3 regions of the Arthrobacter sp. UC242_113 genome follow, and region 3 is predicted to be linked to each of the others. Evidence: riboswitches for the same ligand, from Rfam matches in the RefSeq annotation. Region 3 holds a riboswitch; each other region holds the start of a gene.

Region 1 (7,404 bases), 1.4 Mb from region 3:
CGCGTCGACGGCACGGGGCAGGTCCGTGGCGGTCACCTCGTCATTGACGCCAGCGCGTCCTCGCAGTTCGTCTCCGCGCTGCTGCTGGTGGGGGCGCGGTTCGCGGACGGCCTGCACCTTGAACACTCAAGCCCAGAACACTCCGGCAGCACGGTCCCGAGCCTGGACCACATCAACATGACCATTGCCGTGCTCCGCGGCGCGGGCGTGGTGGTGGATGACTCCACCCCGAACCACTGGATTGTCAGCCCCGGCCCGATCCGCGCGTTCGACCAGCCCATCGAGCAGGACCTGTCCAACGCCGGCCCGTTCCTGGCCGCTGCCCTGGCGACGGGCGGCACCGTACGGATTCCGGACTGGCCGGAGCACACCACACAGGTGGGCGACATGTGGCGCAGCATCCTCACGGACATGGGGGCAACGGTGACCCTGCAGGACGGCACCCTGACGGTGACCGGCGGCAGTGACATCAAGGGCGCCGACTTCGCCGAAACCAGTGAGCTCGCGCCCACCGTCGCCGCACTGTGTGCATTGGCATCCGGCCCCTCCCGGCTGAGCGGCATCGCCCATCTCCGCGGACACGAGACGGACCGGCTCGCCGCGCTCGTCACCGAGATCAACCGCCTCGGCGGCGATGCCGAGGAAACAGAGGACGGACTCATCATCCGGCCCGCGGAACTGCATGCCGGTGTCGTGCACAGCTACGCCGACCACCGGATGGCCACCGCCGGGGCCATCCTCGGGCTGGCGGTCAGGGGTGTAGAAGTGCAGGACATCGCCACGACGTCCAAGACCATGCCGGACTTCCCCAAGCTGTGGGCGGACATGCTCGGACAGCGTGCTGGCGCCGGCGCCACCACCGCAGGCGCAAACAGCGCAGGCGCAGGCACGGCAGCCGCCACCACCGCAGGGACCCCCGGTGGCACGCAGCACTGATTCCTGGGACGAATCCGACGTCCGGATCCGGCCGAACAAGAAAGGTTCCCGGCCTCGGACGAAGGACCGCCCCAGCCACGAGGACGCCGTGACCGGACGGATCATCACGGTTGACCGGGGGCGTTACACGGCTGTCGTCGGCGAGGATTCGGGCAACGAGCGGACAGTCATCGCCGCCCGTGCGCGGGAACTGCGCCGTTCCCCCGTGGTGGCCGGAGACTTCGTGTCCCTCGTAGGTGATGTGTCCGGCGAGCCGGACACGCTTGCCCGGCTCGTGAAAATCCAGGACCGCAAAACCCTGCTGCGCCGCAGCGCCGATGACACCGATCCCGTGGAACGGGCGGTTGTCGCCAATGCGGACCAGCTGGTGGTGGTTGTCGCTGCTGCCAACCCGGAGCCCCGCACCGGGTTTATCGACCGGGCGCTTGTGGCAGCCTACGACGCCGGGATCGAACCACTGCTGCTGGTCACCAAGGCGGACGTCAAGGACCCCACCGGGCTGCTGGACAACTACCGCCACCTCGACTTTCCCGTCATCATCAGCCGCACGGCCGATTCCGAGGCCGGCGGCATCGACGCCCGGTCCGACGACGGCCTCTCCGCCCGGCTCGACGTGGCCGCCGTGTCCGAGCTCCGCGCCCACCTGGACGGCAAGGTGACCGTGATGCTGGGCCATTCCGGCGTCGGAAAATCCACCATGGTCAACGCCCTGACGGGCGCCGAACGTGCCACCGGCGGCGTTAACGCCGTGACGGGCCGCGGACGGCACACGTCGTCGTCGGCCCTTGCCCTCAAGCTCGCTGACGCCCCGGCCGGGAGCTGGATCATCGACACGCCAGGCATCCGCTCCTTCGGGCTGGCCCACGTCGACCCGGACCGCATCCTGCACTCCTTCCCCGACCTTGAGCCGGGCACCGAGGCCTGCGAACGAGGCTGCAAGCACGACGCCACGGCCGTCAACTGCGGCGTGGATGCCTGGGTTGCGGCCGGGCATGCCGGCCCCACCGGAGCAGCCAGGCTCGCGTCCCTGCGCCGCCTGCTGGGCACCGACCCGCGCATGGAGGCCCAGGAAACCAAGGAACTCGGCAGCGTGGGCTAGCCTCCCGCGGCGCAGGCAGGCGGCTGCCTCCCCGCCCCGCAGGGCCTTTGAGGGTAGTTTGGAACCATGACCCAACCCGCTTCAACCTACAATGATGACCTGCGTCTGGCCCATGTGTTGGCCGATTCCGTGGACGACCAGACCATGAGCCGGTTCAAAGCGCTGGACCTCAAGATCGAGACGAAGCCAGATCTGACGCCGGTCACCGATGCGGACAAGGCCGCCGAGGAGTCCATCCGCGGCCAGCTGTCCCGTTCCCGTCCCCGTGATGCCGTGCTCGGTGAGGAGTTCGGAAGTTCCGGCCACGGTTCCCGCCGCTGGATCATCGACCCCATCGACGGCACCAAAAACTTTGTCCGCGGCGTGCCGGTGTGGGCCACGCTGATCGCCCTCGTCGACGAGGGCGAACCCGTGGTCGGCGTGGTCAGCGCCCCTGCGCTGGGCAAGCGCTGGTGGGCGGCCAAAGGCGCGGGCGCCTACTCGGGCCGTTCCCTCGCGGCCGCCACGAGGCTCAAGGTATCCAATGTGTCCAGCCTCGCTGACGCCTCACTGTCCTACTCCAGCCTCGGCGGCTGGAAGGACCGCGGAAACCTCGATGAGTTCCTCCAGCTCACCGAGGAGGTTTGGCGCACCCGGGCCTTTGGCGATTTCTGGTCCTACTGCATGGTGGCCGAAGGGGCCGTGGACATCGCCTGCGAACCTGAGCTGAACCTGTACGACATGGCGGCGCTGGTGCCGATCGTGACCGAGGCAGGCGGCCGTTTCACCTCCCTCGAAGGCACCGACGGCCCATTCGGCGGCAATGCGCTGGCTACCAACTCGATCCTGCACTCGGAAGTCCTGAAGCGCCTGAACCCGCAGCTGGACGATTTGCTCTAGTTCCGTCCCACCGCGCCTGCCGCCTCTATCGCTGAATATTACGACGGCGGATGTCCCCTTCCGGGGGCGTTCGCCGTCGATTATTCGGCCTCGGGCCCGATATCCGGGCTACGTAATAATCCGCTTAACATTCCGGACAGGCTTTTTCATCGCCCGTCCGGATGTCCTAGTCTCGTAACAGGTCACGAGTGCCAGCGCTAAACCCCGGTTAGCTGGCCGGCAACCCTCCATTCGCGGTGGGGTGCCCCGGGTGACGACCAGGCCGATCCGGAACGGACCCGGCAAGCGCGGATCCCCGTCACACGGGGTCCTTTCTCAGTGAGGTCCCATGACGACTGCAATCATTTCTTCCACCACCGGCTCAGACGTGCTGGACGGCCGATTTGCCGCCGCCGGCCGTCCCCTGGCAGCCGTCACCGGCGCAGAAATCCAGGCTCCGCTGATCCAGGGCGGCCACGTCCGCTACGCCAACCTCGATTACGGCGCCTCCGCGCCTGCGCTGTCAGTGGTTTCCGCGTACCTCAACGAGATCCTGCCGTACTACGCGAGCGTGCACCGCGGCGCCGGCTATGCCTCGCAGATCAGCACCTCCGTGTACGAGAACTCGCGGAGCATCGTGCGGGAGTTCGTGGGCGGCCGCGCCGACGACGCCGTCATCTTCACCCGGAACACCACCGACTCCCTCAACCTCTTGGCCGGCTGCCTGCCCGTGGAGGACCACCACCACACCGGCGAAGTGCTGTACCTGGACATCGAGCACCACGCCAACCTGCTGCCCTGGCAGGGCGTGCCGCACCGCAGCGTGGTGGCATCGGAGACGCTGGAAGACACCATCGCCAGCCTGCGCGCCGAACTGGAACACGGCGATGTCAGCCTCCTCGCCGTGACCGGCGCGTCCAACGTCACCGGCGAAATCCTGCCCATCCGGCGCCTCGCTGCGCTTGCCCACGAATTCGGCGCCCGGATCGTGGTGGACGCCGCGCAGCTCGCACCGCACCGCCGCGTCAACATCGCCGCGGACGACGTCGACTACCTCGCTTTCTCCGGCCACAAGCTCTACGCCCCCTTCGGGGCCGGCGTCCTGATCGGCCGCCCCGACTGGCTCGACGCCGGCACCCCCCACCTCGCCGGCGGCGGCGCCGTCAGCGAGGCCCGGCTCGACGGCGTCAGCTGGGCCACCGGCCCTGCCCGCCACGAGGGCGGCTCACCCAACGTGCTCGGCGCGGCCACGCTGGCCCGGGCAACCCAGGTGATCGCTGCCCTTGATCCACAGGGCTGGCACGCCCATGAGGCCGCCATCCGGTCCTTCCTCGTCGAGGGGCTGCGCAAAATCGACGGTGTCACCGTCCACCAGATCTTCGCCGACAGCGACCCGGACGACGCCATCGGCGTGGTCAACTTCTCCGTGGAGGGATACGACGCCGGCCTGGTGGCTGCCTACCTGTCGGCCGAACACGGTGTGGGCCTGCGCGATGGCCGCTTCTGCGCGCACCCGCTGCTGAAGCGTCTCGGCCTGCCGTCCGGATCCCTGCGCGCCAGCTTCGGTGTGGGATCACGGCTCGAGGACGCCCAGCGGCTGCTCGCCGGCATCGAAGAACTCCGCCGCTCCGGCCTCGGCTGGGACTACGTGGTGGACGCCGGACGCTGGGTCCCGGCGAACGACACCCGCACCTACCCGGAGTGGGCACCCAACACCCCCGGCACCGCGGGCGCAGCACCCTGCGCGCAGGACTAGCCGCTACCCGGGACTAAGCCGCCACCCTTGGCCTGCCACGGCAACGGTCCCCTGCCAACGGTCCCCGTGGGGTAAATTCGAAAGGTAATTTTCGACGTCGGGCTAAGGAGACTGTGCGTGGCACGGGGCGGTCCCAAACTTCATCACGGACGGCGGCAGGAGCTTGGGCAAAGCTTCCAGGACGGCGGCGAGCACTACCACCGCGTCCGTCCCGGCTACCCTGCTGATTCCGCGGACTGGCTCATTCCAGCCGGGGCCCGCACTGCTGCCGACATTGGCGCCGGAACCGGAAAATTCACGGCATTGCTGGTGGAACGCGGGCTGAGCGTCAGCGCGGTGGACCCATCCGTGGACATGCTGGAGCAGCTCAGCCGCGCCTACCCGGGGGTCCAAGCTCTGGAAGGGACCGCGGAGGCAACCGGACTGCCCGCGGCGGCGTTCGACGTCGTCAGCGTTGCCCAGGCTTGGCACTGGTGCGACCCGCTGCAGGCCAGCACCGAGATTTCCCGGATCCTCAAACCGCACGGAGTGCTGGGCCTGATCTGGAACCAGCTGGACACATCAGTGCCCTGGGTGCACCGGTTGTCCCGCATCATGCACGCCGGGGACGTCCATAAGCCCCACTTCCGCCCCAAAATAGGCCCGGAATTCGCGTCCCTCGAAAGCCACCTGACCCGGTGGGAGGACCCCGTCACCCCGGACGACATCCTCGAGCTGGCCAAGTCCCGCAGCTATTACCTCGCGGCCAACGACGCCATCCGCGCCAAGGTGACCGGCAACCTGACCTGGTACCTGCACGAACATCTGGGGCATGCCGAGGGCGAACTGCTGCAGCTCCCCTACCTCACCCAGACCTGGCGGGCTGTCCGGGCGTAACGCCGTGGCGGCAGCAGGTAGGCTTGAAGCTGTGAAGACCAGTACGCCCTCCTCCTCAATCGAGGACTACGTTAAGGTCATCTATTCCTTCACGGAATGGCAGGACAAGCCCATTACCTCCACCCAGCTTGCACAGCGCCTCGGCGTGGCCAATTCCTCGGTCTCCGAGATGGTGCGCAAGCTCAAGGACCAGGGCCTGGTCCTGCACAAGCCGTACAGCGCCATCACGCTCACGCCCCAGGGAGTCCGGCTTGCCCTCTCCATGGTCCGGCGGCACCGGCTTATTGAGACCTATCTGGTCAAGGACCTGGGATACAGCTGGGACGAAGTCCACGACGAGGCCGAACAGCTGGAACATGCGGTCTCGGACACGTTCATTGAGAGGCTGGCAGCCCGGCTGGGCAACCCGTCCAGGGACCCGCACGGCGATCCCATCCCCTCGGCCGACGGTTCCGTCCGGATGCCGTCCGCCCACCGGATGATCGAACTCGACGACGGCCACACCGGCAGGATCACCCGGATCAGCGACGAGAACCCGGAGCTGCTGCGCTACCTCGCAGCAGAAAAGATCAGCCTCGACGCCGACGTCGAGGTGCGCGGCCGCAAGCCCTTCGGCGGCGCTCTGGTTGTCCGCATCGGCTCCCTCGGGACCAGCCGTGACGTCGACCTCGCCGACGAAGTGGCCTCCGCTCTTTGGATCCACAGCGACTCCGCGCATCCCGGCTGCCGCATGGCCGGCCTGTAGGCACTGGTGCGGGCTCCCCTGGCCGGCAGCACCGGCGCCGCCCCCACGACTGGCTCCGGCTACGGCTGGCGGGTCTGGACGGCCGTGGCCGCCGGCGGTCTGCTGGGCACTGAACTCCGGTACGGGCTGGGCCTGCTGTTCCCGGACCAGGCGGGAGAGCTGCCGTGGGCCACGCTGGGCATCAACATCGCTGGCAGCTTCGTGCTGGCGGCCCTCACCACCGTCTGGATCGCGCGGCCGCGGACCGCGTTCTGGCTCCGCGCGGCAATCGGTCCGGGGGTGCTGGGCTCTTTCACCACCTTCTCCGCCGTCGTATTTTCCTCGGACCAGCTGACCCGGGGAGGCCTGCCCGTGTTGGGTCTTCTCTATGTGGGGCTGTCCGTCCTGCTGGGGCTGGCGGCCGCTGCCGCTGGCTGGCGGACCGGCAGGGTACTCGGCGCTCCCCGTGCTTACCGCCGCGCTGCCCGTGGTGCTGCCCGTGGTGTTGGACAGTGACGGCGCTCCTCGTGGGTGTTTTCGGCATCGCCGGCGCCCTTCTCCGGTTCGCTGTGGATGGCTGGCTGGCCGGCTTCCCGTCGCCGCGGCGGCACTGGCCCTGGGCTACCCTGCTGGTCAATGTGGCCGGCTCGTTCGTGATCGGGCTGTCCGTGGGCGTCACCGCGGTGTTCGGCCCCGAATGGCACTCTGCACTGGCCACCGGATTCGCCGGCGGCCTGACCACTTTCAGTTCCTGGACCACTGCGACGGTGCGGCTGGCCAGCGAACGGCGCTACCTCGCCGCCGCCGCCAACATCCTCGCCAATTTGGTGCTGGGGCTGGCTGCTGCGGCGGCGGGAATCGCGGTCAGCGGCGGCTAGCCGGCACCGGGTTGCGGATTCCGACGGCGGAGCAGGCCGCGCCCAGCAGCAGCAGCGCGGCGGTGGCCAGCAGCGCGCGGTGCAGGCCCGGCGTCGTCAGTTCCGGACCGACGATGAAGCCCGCAAAGGCGATGCAGACCAGGCCGGCAATCCTCGAAACAGCATTGTTCACCGCCGAGCCAACCCCTGCCTGCTTCTCAGGGACTGATCCCAGGATGGCCGCCGTCAAGGGTGCCACTGTCATGGATAGGCCGAGGCCGAAGACCACCTGCCCGGG
Region 2 (7,404 bases), 1.8 Mb from region 3:
AGGCGGAGCAGCAGCTGGCGTACCACACGTCCTCGCGCTCGGCCCGGCAGCTCATCCCCAGCTACGGTCCGCCGGTGGTGCAGGAACTCACCGTCCGCACCCTCGAGCTGATTGCGGCGGAGGATGCCGGACGGCCCGAACCCGTGCTCTCCCCGCGGAGCTTTCTGCTGATCGGGGACGAAGAAACGGTGCGGGCCGAGGCCAGCGGCGAGATGCGCTTGATAAGCCACGGCGAAGCGCTCGGGTTGTGCCCGGCCCTGAAGCCTGAGTCCTTCTCCGCCGCTGGCCTGGACACCGGCTCCTTCGGCTGCGACGCCCCGGTGGTCCTGGAGGGGCACCGGGCGCGTGCCGAGGCTGCCGGCGTGGACATCATCACCGGCGCCCGCGTTCACTCAGCCCAGCGGCTGGGATCCGGCTGGGAGGTCGGCGCCGGGCAGGAAGGCTTCTCCGCCGGCGTTCTGGTCAACGCGGCCGGCGCCTGGGCGGACGAGCTGGCGGTGCTGAGCGGCGTCGAGAAGATCGGCCTGCAGCCGTACCGGCGCACGGCGGCGATTGTCGGCGTCGACCATCCGCTGCCGGAAGGCAGCCCCATGGTGGCCGCAGCCGACGATTCCTTCTACTTCCGCAGGGAAGGCAGTGACGTCCTGATCTCGCCGTCGGAACACGTGGCCAGCCCGGCGGAGGACGCACGTCCCCGTCCCGGGGACGTGGAGCGGCTCATCTCCCGGCTCAATACGCTGACGACGCTGGGAATCGGCCCGGTCCGGACGGCCTGGACCGGCCTGCGCACCGAGGCGGCCGACGGCGTACCGGTGGTGGGGTTCGACGCCGAGGCCCGCGGGTTCTACTGGCTCGCCGGCCAGGGCGGCTACGGTTTCCAGACCTCGTCCGGAATCGCGGAACTGGCCGCGGCCCAGATTCTGGCCGGGCAGGACGCCGGGCAGGACGCCGGTGCCGGGCAGGATGCCGGCACCGGTCCGGTATCCCGGACGGCGGATGCGCTGGCTGCGACGCGCTGGTCCATCCGGCGCTGAAGAATGGATGCATGAGCACCCTGATCACCAATATTGCCGAACTGATGACCCAGGACGCGGAGCACCGTGTCCTCAAGGATGCGGCAGTGGTGGTCGAGGGCGAACGGATCTCGTGGATCGGCCAGGCATCCGCCGCCCCGGCCGCCGACGACGCCGTGGATGCCGGCGGCCGGGCCATGCTGCCCGGCTGGGTGGACTCCCACACGCACCTCATTTTCGCTGGCGACCGGACGGCGGAGTTCGAGGCCCGGATGGCAGGGGAGGAGTACAGCGCCGGCGGCATCGCCGTCACCACTGACGCCACCCGGAACACCGGCGACTACGACCTGACGCGGCTGGCGCAGGGCCGCGTCGCCGAAGCTGTTTCGCAGGGCACCACGTACCTGGAGACGAAAACCGGCTACGGCCTGGACGTCGAGCAGGAGGCCAGGAGCGCACGGATCGCCTCGACGGTGGCGGACGAGGTCACCTACCTGGGCGCCCACCTGGTGCCGGCCGGGGTTGATGCGGACGAGTACACCAAACTTGCCTGCGGCCCGATGCTGGACGCGGTCCGCCCCTACGTGACCTGGGCCGACGTGTTCTGCGAACGGGGCGCCTTTTCGGCGGAGCAGTCCCGCGCGGTGCTGCAGGCCTGCCGCGACGCCGGCCTGGGGCTGCGGGTGCACGGCAACCAGCTGGGGCACGGCCCGGGGGTCCGCCTCGCGGTGGAGTTCGGCGCGGCGAGCGTGGACCACGTCAACTATCTTTCGGAGCAGGACATCGCAGACCTCGCCGCCGGCTGGTCCGGCTGGGATGCCTCCACCGGAACGGGCGCGCGGGGAACGGTGGCCACCTGCCTGCCGGCCTGCGACCTTTCCACCCGCCAGCCGCTGGCGCCGGGCCGGCAGCTCCTGGACGCCGGCGTGCCCGTGGCCCTCGCGTCCAACTGCAACCCCGGCACGTCCTACACGAGCTCCATGGCGTTCTGCGTCACCACCGCCGTCCTCCAGATGGGACTGAGTGTCCATGAGGCCATCCGGGCGGCGACGTACGGCGGCGCCCTGGCGCTGCAGCGTGAGTCCGGTAACGACGTCGACGGCGAACGCGCCGTGGGTTCCCTTGCCGTCGGACATCGGGCGGACCTCCACGTCCTCAACGCACCGTCCGCCACCCACCTCGCCTACCGCCCCGGAATGCCGCTGACCCACGCGGTTTGGCGTGCAGGGGTGCGGGCGCGGTAGTGTCAGGCGGTGCCATTACCCACCCCCCGTGACGGAAGATGCTCATTCAGGGTCTGCTAGAATCACAAAGCGTCATTTCTTCGTGACGTTTTTGGATCGTGAAAGGCCCTGCATGACACGCACCGACCGACTGACGGCCATCCTTGATCTCCTTGCCGAGGCCGGCCAGGTGGAAGTCGAGGAAATCGTCACCCGGCTCGGCGTGTCACCGGCCACCGCCCGGCGGGATCTGGACAGCCTGGCCAAGCGGCGGCTGCTGACCCGGACCCGCGGCGGCGCCACCACTGGAGCCCTGGCCTACGACCTTCCCGGCAGGTACAACCGGGACGACCACGCCGTGGCCAAGCAGGAGATCGCCCTGGCCGCCTCGGCGCTCATCGCCCCGGGCATGGTCATCGGCCTGTGCGGCGGCACCACGAGCACCGCCCTGGCGCAGATCCTGGCCACCCGCGAGGACCTCAACTCGCCGTCGAACCAGCCCACCCTGACGGTGGTCACCAACGCCATCAACATCGCCTCGCAGCTGGCCGTCCGGCCCAACATCAAGGTGATGGTGACCGGCGGCATCCTCAACACGCGGTCCTATGAACTCGTGGGACCGTATACGGACATCATCATGCAGAAGGTGGTGCTGGACATCGCCTTCATCGGGGTCAACGGCGTCGACCCAGAGGTGGGGCCCACCAACACCGGCGAGGCCGAGGCAACGGTCAACGCCCTGCTGGCCAGCCGCGCCAGCGAGTCCTACGTCATCGCAGACTCCTCGAAGGTGGGCCGCCGGGCATTCGCCACCATGGACGGATACAACTTCACCCGGCTCATCACCGACTCGGGCATTTCCGCGGCGGACAAGGCCGCGTTCGAGGCCCGCGGCACCGAAGTGCTCGTGGCCGGCGCCTAGAAAAGAAGCGGCTCAGAAGATCACCGGCGGGGCGTCCAGCACGGTCTCGTCCACCCTCCGGTCCACCCACTGCGTGAACGGTGTGTCGAGTTCGTACTTGCCCGCTCCGTTTTGCACCAGCATGCGGACCTCGGCGTTTTCCGGGTTGTTCAGCGACTCGAAATACTCCACGGACCAGTGGAACCAGCGCATGCAGAACAGGCGCATGGTCAGCCCGTGCGTGACCAGCAGGGCGTTGGGGGAGTAGTCCGGCTTGGACCAGTGCCGGTACAAGGTTTCCATGAATGAGGAGATCCGGTCGTAGACATCGGAGCCTGACTCGCCCTCGCGGAAGCGGTAGAAGAAGTGGCCGTAGGCGTTGCGGAGTTCCTTCTGGTCCTCGATGTCGCCGGAAATCTGGAAGTTGGCCCAGTCCTGCTCGCGCAGCCGCGGCTCCTCGATCACCCGCTCCGTCAATGGGCCCAAATTAAGGGCCTCGAGGGTCTGGTAGGCGCGTAGATACGGCGAGACGTAGACGCTCACCTGCCGGCCGTCCAGCTCGCGCCGGATGCGCTCCCCGGCGGCCTTCGCCTGCTCCAGTCCGAGCTCCGTCAGCGGAATCCGGTAGTCGGGCACCCTGTTGTAGATGGAGGTGTCCGCATTGGCCGCCGACTGGCCGTGCCGGATCATGATGATTTTCCCGGGAGCGCTCATAGTTCCCCAGCATAGGGTTAGCCCGCGGCCGGACAGGAACCGACTGGCTGACAGGAAAGTTCCAGCAGGGGCAGGCAAGATAGGAACATGTTGGTTCCCTCCCGCCGTCGGCTGCGGTTCGAAGTATGGATTGTCCTCGGGTTGTCGCTCGGCCAGTCCGCTGTCTACTCCGTGGTGCAGCTGCTGGACAAGATGACCCGGGCACCGCTGGCGCAGGGGACATCCACGCTGAACAGGTCGCAAAGCACGCGCGAGTACTTCGACCTCACCTACCAGTTGCTGGACATCATCTTCGCCCTGGTGCCGGTCCTGCTGGTGATCTACTTTCTGACAGACCAGCGCCAGGCGAAGTCCGGGTCCGGGCACGATGCCGGCTCGGCGTTCCGGAAGCTGGGATTCAACTTTGCCCGGCCGGGCAAGGACCTGCTGCAGGGGCTCGGGCTGGCCGCCCTGATCGGCATCCCGTCGCTGGGTCTCTATGCCGCCGGGCGTGCCCTGGGCATTACGACGGCGATCATCCCGAGCGGTTTGGACGCCTACTGGTGGACGGTGCCGGTGCTGATCCTGTCTGCCCTGCGCCACGCGGTGGTGGAGGAAGTCATTGTGGTGGGCTATCTCCTGGACCGGTTCGGCAAGTTCGGCTGGTCCATGCCACTGGCGATCTTTGTGTCCTCAATGCTTCGCGGCAGCTACCACCTGTACCAGGGGTTCGGACCCTTCATTGGAAACGCCATCATGGGCGTGGTCTTCGCGTGGGTCTACACCAGGACCCGCCGGGTGATGCCGCTCGTCATCGCGCACGCCCTGCTGGACATCGTCGCGTTCGTAGGGTTCAGCCTGTTCGGCAAAGCGGTCGGCCTGGGCTAGCCAGCGCCGGCCCTTAAAGCTGATTCGGCCGCCATCGGCGGGTGACGTCATTGGCACCCGCTGATGGCGGCCGAAGTGAAGGGCAGAAAGGGCGTCAGATGGTGACGGCGCCCGCTGCGGTTTCGAACGTGACCGAGAGGATGCCCGGCGTTCCGTGCGGGGCGACCCAGTTCACGGCGACGTCCTCCAGCGGCCTTTCGACGGGCTCGCCGAGCCACTCGGTCACGCGCTCGGCAGAGCCCGCGATCGTGAGGCTGGACATCTTCACATTGCTGTCATAGGCGTTGGACGGGTGCAGTTCCGCATCGCCCTCCCACTTCAGCATGTACGGGACCTGCGGGTCCGCGATCAGTCCCAGGATGCCGATCTGCTTCCAGACAAGCTCCCGTCCGTCGGGGAACTTGCGGTTGCCGTTGACCGCGGAGCGGCCCAGGCGTTCCTCGAAGGGGGCCAGGTCGTCAACTTCGACGCACCAGCCCATCCAGCCGCCGCCCGCGGCGGACCGGGCCCGGACGGCCTGGCCGAACGGTGCCTTGTCCGACGCCGGGTGGTCCAGGACCTCAACAACCTCGAGGTACTTGTGTCCGGCCAAGGGAATGATCATGTTCCGGGTCCCAAACCGGGGGTGCACCCCGCCCTTTACGGCTTCGACGCCGAGGGCAGAGGAGATACGTTCGGTGGTGGCCGCCAGGCCATCGTGTTCACAGGCGTAAGAGACGTGATCCATGCGCATGCCCTCATCTTGGCACTTTGTGAGGTGGCTCTCAGCTTAGGCCCACCTAACATTGCGAAAAGTCCATACTTTGACGAAGTTCTTCACAAAGCTGTGCGCTTAACAGTCCCATTCCGGCGCTGATCGCAGGTCATGAGTGCCAGCGAAGAAAGCCCCGGCTCGCTGGCCGGCAACCCTCCGGCCGCGGCTGAAAAGCGCTTTGTGGAGATGCTATGGAACCGGCCCGTGAGGGGCCGGGAGTCACACAGCCGTCACATTCTTAGCGCAGACGTCCGCCTGTTTCGTAAACTGGGCAACAGGTCATGAGTGCCAGCGACAGCCCCGGCTTGCTGGCCGGCAACCCTCCTTCCGCGGTGGGGTGCCCCGGGTGAAGACCTGGCCTGCCGGACAGCTGCCGGCGGGCAAGCGCGTAGAAGAGGTTTACCTGTGACGATTTCTGTCAGCACCGACGTACCCGCCGCCGCCCCAAAGGGCACCATTCCGGATGGCACTGTTCCAGACGGCCGGGTCCCCGATGGCATTGTTCCCGACGGGGCAAGCCAGCACAGCACTGTCCAGTACCTCAACATCGGCAGCCTGGAACTCGAGGCCGGGGGATTCCTGCCCGACGTGACCCTGGCCTACGAATGCTGGGGAACGCTGAATGAGGGCGGCTCCAACGCCATCCTCGTTCAGCATGCCCTCACCGGGGACACGCACGTGACCCGGGGCGGCACAGGGACTGAAGAGGGCTGGTGGGAACAGCTCGCCGGGCCCGGTGCGCCGGCGGACACCGACAGGTTCTTCGTCATTTCCATCAACATCCTGGGCGGCTGTTACGGATCCACGGGGCCGTCGTCGACCGCTCCGGACGGCAAGCCCTGGGGTTCACGCTTTCCGCTGGTGACGCTGAGGGACTCCACTGTGGCCGAGGCGCGGCTGGCTGACCGGCTCGGCATCCCCAGTTGGTACGCCGTGATGGGCGGCTCCATGGGCGGGGCACGCGCCCTCGAGTGGGCAGTCACTTTCCCGGAGCGGGTGCGCCGCTGCGGCGTGATCGCCGTCGGCGCCAGGAGCACTGCCGAACAAATCGCGTTCGCGCAGGCCCAGACGCTTGCCATCCGGCAGGACCGCCATTTCAACGGCGGCGACTACTACGGCGGACCGGAACCCGCGGATGGCCTGGCACTGGCACGGCGGATTGCACACATCACCTACCGGTCTGCCTACGAACTGGATTTCCGGTTCGGCAGAAACGCCCAGGCCGCTGAAGAGCCGCTGCAGGCCGATGCCCTGGCGGGCCGCGGCCGTTACCAGGTGGAGAGCTACCTCGACCACCAGGGCAACAAGCTGGTCCGGCGCTTCGACGCCAACAGCTACATCGCCCTGACGGAAACCCTCATGAGCCATGACGTCACCCGCGGGCGGGGGACGCTCAAAGAGGCCCTCGCCCGGACCACCGCTGATTTCTTCGTGGCCGCCGTGGAGTCGGACCGGCTGTACTTTCCCGCCCAGTCGCAGGAACTGGCAGAGTCGCTGCCCGGAAACGTGGATGTCCACATGATCGATTCGCCGATCGGCCACGACGGCTTCCTCACGGAGATCGGCCAGTTGAACGCCCAGCTCAGGGCACACCTCCTCAGCTGACCGGCAGCCCGGTCCAGGCGGCCGGGAGCCGGCTCACCGTGGCAACTCCAAAGCCATGCGTGTGCATTAATGCAGATGCGCCTTGCACTATTTGGCGTTGAGCTTGCTTCATTGGCAGACCATACTCGTTGAATCCGGCGTTCGTGGTGCGCATCACACCCCTTTCGCCATCGACCGGTCCCCGTGGCGTCGAGGAAGACGTCGAAGGAGTTTGCAATGAGTACGGAAAGCTCCGCCGCAAGGCGTGTAGAGGAAACCGACGTCAAGGCCTCAGGCCTCAAGAAAGTTGTCACGGCATCCATGGCCGGCACCGTCGTGGAGTGGTAT
Region 3 (7,404 bases):
TGGGCGCCGTCGTCGCGCACGCCGTGCGCGCCACGCACAAGGGAGCCGAGGAGTACGTCGGCCCGGATGCCGCGGACGCCCCGGAACTCCTGCGCGTCCGGCAGCTCTAACTCCGCGCACTGAGTCCGCACAGTCCGCGCTCATGGGCAGGGATGTTTCCGGTGGTCATTTTCCGGTAAACCGCGTGAAACGTCGGCTGGCTAGTGTGGCATGACAAGCACCGCGCGGCGGAAGGAACAGACCATGCGCGTAGGAATCATCAGGGCCTTAACCACCACCGACCGGCGACTGCTCAACTCACACGGAAAGCTGCTCCGCGACACCTTCGGCTTCGATGTCACTACCCGGTGCATCCCGGACCAGCCCTCGGGAGTCCACGACGCTGACTCGCTGCAGCGCGCGGTGCCCAAAGTAGTGGAGCTTGCACTGGACATGGCTCCGGACGTCGACGCGCTGGTCATCAGCTGCACCGCGGATCCGGGTTTGCCGGAGGTGCGCACCCTGCTGGACATTCCCGTGATCGGTGCCGGCTCCGCGGCGGCCGCGGCTGCACTCGCCTTCGGCGGCCGGGTGGGAGTGCTTGGCCTCAAGCACTCCGTGCCGGGTCCCATTTCCGACGCACTGGGCGACCGCATGCTCCTGATCGATGGCCCCGACAGTGTGGAGACGCCGGACGGCTTCCTCCTGCCAACAGGCATCTTCGATGCGCTCGCCGGCGCACACATGCTGGCGGACGCCGGCGCGGATGTCATTCTCGAGGCGAGTGCCGGGCTGACGAGCATCGGCATGACAGACGTCCTGCGGCGGAGGCTGGGGATTCCCGTGATCGACCCCGTCACGGCCGCCGGCTCCGTGCTTATCTCCGCCGTGGCGGCCCGCGAGCTTCAGGCCGTTTGAGCTTACGGCTGCTTCAGCCTTCCCCGGAGCCGCCGCCAGCCACTCCGGCCCATCAGACCTATAACGCGCGTGCACAGCGCCCAGTATGCAATCCCGGCCGCCAGGGACGCCGCCACGGCAAGGAGCGGGCTGGTTTCGGCCAGCAGCGGGTAGACCAGCCAGTGCACGAGGTATGCGTAGAGGGAGGCGCTGGCCAGAAGGACCGTCAGTCGCTGGAGCCCCCTGGGGACGGGAAGGGTGGGCAGCCAGGTGAGTAGCAGGATTCCGGCAACAAGCGTCAGCTCACGGTTCGCATCCCCGAAGAAGCACCCGGGAACCGTGAGGATCGCCAGGACTGACACCGCACACCGCTGCACCACCGTCCGGGTCCGGGCAATGGCCCAGCCCAGGACAAACAGCCACAGGGTCGGCGACGGGTGGGGAATACCCGGATCCACGATGTCGTAGCGCGAGAGCAGCGCGAGGCCCGTAAGGGCAAGCGGAAAGAGCAGCGGGAAGCGCCGCTCTGCCCGGTCGGCCCAAGGTATGGCCAACAGGGCCGTCATGCCCAGGAGGATGTAGACCAGCACCTCGATGAACCAGAAATGCCACTGCGTGGTCACAGCTTCGGGGCCCACCACGGAGTTCAGGAGCAGGACGTTGGCCAGCGTATACCGGTCGGTGACCAGGTAGGCCACGCCGATGAACGCCATGCTGGGCAGCGCCACCCTGGCGACGCTGGTGAGCTGGCGCCTGAACCGGGGCCGCCGTTCCCCGCTGAGCTGGAACCGGGCGAAGTTGTAGCCGGCCACCGCCATCAGCACGTGCGCCATTCCTGGCCACTTCATCAGCCCCACGTGGGTGCCGACGATGAGGACGATGGCCACGGCCCGCAGCACGATGCTGGTCTCGATCGGGGCAAAGAACCGCCGCATCCTTCCGGTAGGCTTTGCCCCTGGCTGCTGCTCCAGGTCGCGGACCGGCCGCACGTGCCAGTCGGGCGGGAGGTGGCCCAGCAGCTGCTCCAGGCGGACGGAGGTGGCCACATAGGACAGCGAGTCGCCGCCGAGCGAGACGAAGGTGTCGCCGTCGCCGATGTCCGTGCGCTCCAGGGTGTCCCGGAAGATCCGCTGCACTGTATCCGGTCCCGAGCGGTCCGTTCCGGAGCCGTCCGGCCCGGCACCGGCCGGCGCCGGAACAGAGAGCTCTGGTGTTGAGAGCGCTGGTGTTGAAAGCGCCAGGACCGCCGGGTAGTCCACCTTTCCGGTGGCCAGGCGGGGGAGATGTTCGACGGCGTGCAGCTCCAGGGCCGCACGGGGCAGCCCGATGCCCTGGGCGAGGACCTTGGCCAGCAGTTGGGTGTCGTGGCTGCCCTCGACGGCGACTACGAGTCCCTGGTCGGTGCCGGCGCTCGCCGCTTCGACGCCGAGATCGCCCAGGATGCGCTCCACCTGGCCGAGGTCGACCCGGAGGCCAACGATCTTGACGAACCGGCTGCGCCGCCCCACCACTTCGTAGACGCCGGCGGGGTGTTTCCGGGCCAGATCGCCGGTGCGGAGTTCGTGGACCGTGCGGCCTGCGCCGAGATCTTCAGGTGTCTCCGCGTAGCCGAGCATGACATTGGGCCCGGTGTAGACGAGTTCGCCGTGCTCGAGGCCGTCAACCGGCTCGATGCGGAAGGCGCCGCCCGGCACCGGGATGCCGACGGCACCGGGGTGTTCGGCGGCCAGCGCGGGCGGAAGATAGGCCATCCGGGCGGTGGCCTCTGTCTGGCCGTACATCACGAACAGTTCCCAGCCCTTCCGGCGGCCGAGTCCGGCGTAGCTCTGCACCCGTTCAGGGGCGAGCCGGCCCCCTGCCTGCGTGACATAGCGCAGGCCGGGCAGGTCCATTTCGGCAAAGCCCACCCGCTCCAGCAGCTCGAAGGTGTACGGCACCGCCGCGAACGACGTCGCCCCGCCGGTACGGAAAAGCTCCCAGAAGCACGGGTCAACAACGGACAGGTCCGTGAGCACCAAACCCGCACCGCGCAGCAGGTGGCTGTTGATCACGGACAGCCCGTAGCAGTAGGACATCGGCAGGGTGGTTGCGGCGCGGTCTGCCGGGCCGATGTCCAGATACTCGGCAATCGACTCCGCATTGGCCTGCAGATTGGCGGAGGACAGTCGCACCAGCTTGGGCGAACCCGTGGAGCCGGACGTGCTGAGCAGCAGCGCGAGGTCCGGATGGAGTTCGTGCCTGGTTCCGGGCCTGCGCTCCTCGAACACCGTCTCTCCGCTGGCGGAGCGCAGCACGACGTCGGGGTCGTACGCGGCCACCAGGGACTCGAGTGCCGCCGGCTTGTCCTCCGGCAGCAGGATCAGCGGGTGGCCGCCAACCAGGGCAGCGAGATACGCCACCAGCGAGTCGACGTCGTTCGCTGCAGCCAGTGCCACGAGGCGCCGTTGCGTGCCCAGCCGGAGGGCGAGCGCATCAACCCTGCGTGCCAGGTCCCCGTAGGTGAGAGTGGAATTGTTGGAAATAATGGCGGGCCTGTCCCCGTGGCCGGCCAGATCGGCGGCGAAGGGCACCCGCGCGAAATCAAGCTGAGTGGTCACCGGAAGAGGATATTAGTTAAGCCTTACCTAAGTAAAACCGTTCGGGTGCCTGTTACGCCGTGCGATGCTCAAGCTGTGACGGCGTCGTACGAGTTCAGGGGGGCCTTGTGGCTCTATCTGGAGGAGTCCCGCTGGCTCTTCATTACGTCCGTCAGTTGCTGAGGACCAGCTTGCGACGGCGGCTGAGCCGCCCCGGTCCACCGGGCCGGCTCTGCCGATGGCGCCGGCCTGCACAGCGGCGAACCCGGAGCCTCCGACGGCGTACGCTTCTTACGGAATCCCTGCCTGCGGTGGTCGGGCCGTGCCGGGAGAACCTTGGCAGGCGCAGGCGCGGGGGCGGAGACGGCCGGAACGGCCGGCTGAACCTGAGCGGACTCTGTCGCCTGAGCGGACTCTCTCACCGGAGCTGCCGCCGGGGAGAGGTCCGTGATGAGGCCCGTCCCGGCGCATTCGCGGACGTCGGCGATGCCGGCAGCAGCCGAGCGCTTGTCCGCGAAGGGTGCGGAGACCGCCAGAACGGATCCATCGGGGGCCTTCAGCCGAAACCGGAACTGGGACTCTGCGTCAACAAAAACTTCGAATACTCCGGCCATGGCGGTCCTTCCGGTCAGGGAGGCTGCACGCAGCGTCTTCGCGGCCGCGGCCCCGAACGCATCGCTGCGTCTGTCCTTGGGTGGGGTGCTGAACCGACAGGGTTTGGTCGGTTCATCGGTGTCATTAGAGTCTGCCCAGCGTTTGTGAAGCCGAAGGACCGGCCGTGTAAACCCTGGGTAAACCCTGCTGGTCCACCCACTAAACCGTGCCGCACCCGCGTTCTCAAGGACGCCGGAAATGAAGGGACGTGCAGCGCAACCCAGGTTCACAGCGCGCCACCGGAAGCAAAAAAGATCCGGCCCCGAAGGGCCGGATCTAAAGAGGTCAGATCTGCTTGAGCGCCTGCTCCAGGTCCGCGACGAGGTCATCCGCGTCTTCCAGTCCGACGGACAGCCGCACCACTCCATCGCTGAGCCCGATCGCGGCGCGTCCTTCCGGTCCCATGGCCCGGTGCGTCGTGGTGGCGGGGTGCGTGATCAGCGACTTGGCGTCGCCCAGGTTGTTGGAGATGTCGATGATCTTCAGGGCGTCCAGCAGCGCGAAGGCGGCCTCCTTGCCCGACTGGCCGGCCGTCGTCGCAAGCTCCAGCGTGAGGACGGTGCCGCCGGCCTTCATCTGCTTGGCCGCCAGTTCGTACTGCGGGTGCGACTTGAGCAGCGGGTACTTCACCCAGTTGACGGCGGGCTGCGCCTCCAGCCATTCGGCCAGGCGCAGCGCCGTGGCGGACGAGTGGTTCACGCGCAGCGCCATGGTCTCCAGGCCCTTGGTGAGGACCCAGGCATTGAATGAGGAGAGTGCCGGGCCGGTGTGGCGCATAAGCTGCTTGACCGGGCCGTCGATGAATTCCTTGGTGCCCAGGATGGCGCCGCCCATCACCCGGCCCTGGCCGTCGATGTGCTTGGTGCCGGAGTAGACCACCACGTCCGCGCCGAGGTCTCCGCAGCGCTGGAGGAGCGGGGTGGCGAAGACGTTGTCCGCCACCACCTTGGCGCCGGCGGCGTGGGCGAGTTTGCTGACCGCCGCGATGTCCACGATTTCCTGCATGGGATTGGACGGGGACTCGAAGAAGACGGCCGTTGTGGGCACCGAGAGGGCCGCACGCCACTGCTCGAGGTCCGGACCGTCCACGAACACCGTCTCCACGCCCCAGCGCGGCAGGATTTCGTTGAGGATCACGAAGCAGGAGCCGAACAGCGAACGGCTGGCGACCACGCGGTCCCCGGCCCCGAGCAGGGCGCCCAGGGCGGTGAACACCGCGGACATTCCGGACGCCGTCGCAAAGCACGCCTCGGTGCCTTCGAGCAGGCGGAGCCGTTCCTGGAAGGTGGCCACGGACGGGTTGCCGTAGCGCGAGTAGACGAAGCGTTCGTCCTCGCCGGTGAAGGCCCGCTCCGCGGCGGCGGCGGACTCGTAGACGAACCCGGAGTTCAGGAAAACGGGCTCGGTGGTCTCTTGGAAATTGGTGCGGTCAAGCCCGCCGCGGACGGCCTGGGTATCGGGGCTCCAGCCGGCGGCGTCGTGATTAAAGGTCAACTTAGTTCTTTCCCAGGTTCGTCGGCAGGCCGCGGTTCTTCCAGCCGTTCACGGTGCGCTCACCGTAGCGGTCGGGTTCGCCCTCGAAGCCTTCGAGGACGTTGTAGGCGGTGAAGCCCGCCTGGGTGGCGGCGATTGCCGCCGCGATGGAGCGCTGGCCGGAGCGGCACAGGAAAACAAGCTCCACGCCCGTGTCCTCCGGCGCCTGCTGCTTCAGCTGCTCGACGAAGTTCGGGTTGGGAATGCCGCCGGGGAAGGTCCACTGGATAAACAGGGGATCGTTGTCCGTAGCGTTAGTGTCCGGGACACCGATGTGCGCCCATTCGCCCTCGGTGCGGACATCCACCAGGACGGCGCCCTGTTCGAGCTTTGCCCAGGCGTCCTGCGGTGTGAGGTCTCCGGCGTAGCTCATGCGTGGCCCTCGTAAGCTTCTTCGGCGAGGTCCTCATCAGAGTCCAACCGGTCAACGGCGGTAGCGACTGCGGCATCTGCGGTGGCGATGGCGGCGGGCAGGATAAGAGCCTGGGCCACGATGACGCCGGTGCCGTTGAAGGTGGCGGCAGGGCTGCCGTGCAGCACGTACCCCTCGGCCAGGGCCGCCGAGATGCGCTCACAGAACGCACGGTCGTCCGGCCCCGTGATCAGGCGGTAGGACAGCTTTTCCTCGGGTTTATCCTGCTGGGACGGCAGCGTTGCAACGGCGGGGGCGTCTGACACGACGGATCTCCTTTTCTCACGCTTGCAGCTCGAAGTGGTCGATATGCCGAGTATTCACCTGAGGCACCCCGCCGTGGAAGGAGGGTTGCCGACCGGCCAGTCAGGGCTTAATGCCGGTACTCATTACTCCCCAAAAACGTAACACCGACGACGGCGGGGCGCACCGCCGCCGTCGTCATCTTCCGTAACGCACTCGGTCAGGGCCGGTCACGGCAGTTCAGGGTTGCGGTTACAAAGCCGGTGGCCGGGAGGATAATTACGGGAGATGAACCGCCGTAACGCCGGATGAAACCAGGCCGCAGTGAATGATTCGCCCCCGAATAAAGTGACTCCCATGCTGCACTTTGGATGGTTTGTGGGCCATGGCTTCGGGGTCCAGGGATGGGGGACGCCCGGCTACGGTATCGGTTACGACTGGAGGAAGCCCGCTCCCTACCAGCATGCGGTCCGCGAATTCGAGCGGGCTGGGCTGGACCTGTTCATCATCGAGGACTCCCTCACCGTCCCCGACACCTACGGCGGCAGCGCGGAGGTCTCCCTGGCGCAGGCGTCCTTTGCGCCGAAGCACGATCCGCTGGCCCTGGTGCCGTATCTGCTCTCCGCCACGGAGCACCTGGGCATCGTGCCCACCATAAGCGCCTCCTTCTACCCGCCGTTCACCGCCGCCCGGCTGCTGGCCACGCTGCAGCACTTCTCCAACGGGCAGCTGGGCTGGAATGTGGTGACCTCCGGCAGCGACCTTGCCGCGCAGAACTATGGACTGGACCAGCAGATCGAGCACGACCTCCGCTACGAGAAGGCCGAGGAGTTCGTGGACGTGGTTCGGAAGCTCTGGCGCAGCTGGGAACCGGACGCCATCCGGGAGGACACCCGGGCAGGGGTCTTCGCGGACCACACCAAAGTTCGGCCGATCCACCACGAAGGGGAGTTCTTCAAGGTCCGGGGACCGCTGAACACGGCCCCGCTGCCGGAGGAACCGGTGCTGGTGCAGGCCGGGGCATCCCCGCGGGGCAAGGCTTTCGCCGGGGCGAACGCTGATGTTGCGATCGCCCTGGCCCGCGGCGCCGACGGCATGAAGGCGTACCGG

The links. Region 3 has a riboswitch for S-adenosylmethionine ahead of ACHMXB_RS15825 (DUF1737 domain-containing protein). Riboswitches for the same ligand answer to the same signal wherever they lie in the genome.
Region 1: linked by a shared signal. The riboswitch ahead of ACHMXB_RS09320 (aminotransferase class V-fold PLP-dependent enzyme) and the one ahead of ACHMXB_RS15825 (DUF1737 domain-containing protein) in region 3 are both predicted to bind S-adenosylmethionine.
Region 2: linked by a shared signal. The riboswitch ahead of ACHMXB_RS02840 (homoserine O-acetyltransferase) and the one ahead of ACHMXB_RS15825 (DUF1737 domain-containing protein) in region 3 are both predicted to bind S-adenosylmethionine.

The regions. Positions count from the first base shown of each region.
Region 1 is NZ_CP171968.1:2,064,600-2,072,003, forward strand. Features, by position in the region: gene aroA (3-phosphoshikimate 1-carboxyvinyltransferase) at 1-936, shown strand, start outside; gene ACHMXB_RS09310 (ribosome small subunit-dependent GTPase A) at 920-2,035, shown strand; gene hisN (histidinol-phosphatase) at 2,102-2,914, shown strand; SAM riboswitch class IV at 3,095-3,208, shown strand; gene ACHMXB_RS09320 (aminotransferase class V-fold PLP-dependent enzyme) at 3,243-4,649, shown strand; gene ACHMXB_RS09325 (class I SAM-dependent methyltransferase) at 4,767-5,525, shown strand; gene ACHMXB_RS09330 (metal-dependent transcriptional regulator) at 5,557-6,270, shown strand; gene ACHMXB_RS09335 (fluoride efflux transporter FluC) at 6,277-6,765, shown strand; gene ACHMXB_RS09340 (fluoride efflux transporter FluC) at 6,762-7,127, shown strand; gene ACHMXB_RS09345 (MFS transporter) at 7,114-7,404, opposite strand, start outside.
Region 2 is NZ_CP171968.1:631,167-638,570, forward strand. Features, by position in the region: gene ACHMXB_RS02810 (NAD(P)/FAD-dependent oxidoreductase) at 1-1,034, shown strand, start outside; gene hutI (imidazolonepropionase) at 1,046-2,257, shown strand; gene ACHMXB_RS02820 (DeoR/GlpR family DNA-binding transcription regulator) at 2,370-3,158, shown strand; gene ACHMXB_RS02825 (histidine phosphatase family protein) at 3,171-3,851, opposite strand; gene ACHMXB_RS02830 (CPBP family intramembrane glutamic endopeptidase) at 3,939-4,718, shown strand; gene ACHMXB_RS02835 (VOC family protein) at 4,813-5,451, opposite strand; SAM riboswitch class IV at 5,750-5,865, shown strand; gene ACHMXB_RS02840 (homoserine O-acetyltransferase) at 5,971-7,077, shown strand; gene ACHMXB_RS02845 (MFS transporter) at 7,294-7,404, shown strand, end outside.
Region 3 is NZ_CP171968.1:3,463,545-3,470,948, reverse strand. Features, by position in the region: gene ACHMXB_RS15855 (glutamate--cysteine ligase) at 1-110, shown strand, start outside; gene ACHMXB_RS15850 (aspartate/glutamate racemase family protein) at 244-897, shown strand; gene ACHMXB_RS15845 (AMP-binding protein) at 900-3,473, opposite strand; gene ACHMXB_RS15840 (YegP family protein) at 3,587-4,066, opposite strand; gene ACHMXB_RS15835 (O-succinylhomoserine sulfhydrylase) at 4,392-5,600, opposite strand; gene ACHMXB_RS15830 (rhodanese-like domain-containing protein) at 5,602-6,012, opposite strand; gene ACHMXB_RS15825 (DUF1737 domain-containing protein) at 6,009-6,317, opposite strand; SAM riboswitch class IV at 6,331-6,445, opposite strand; gene ACHMXB_RS15820 (NtaA/DmoA family FMN-dependent monooxygenase) at 6,652-7,404, shown strand, end outside.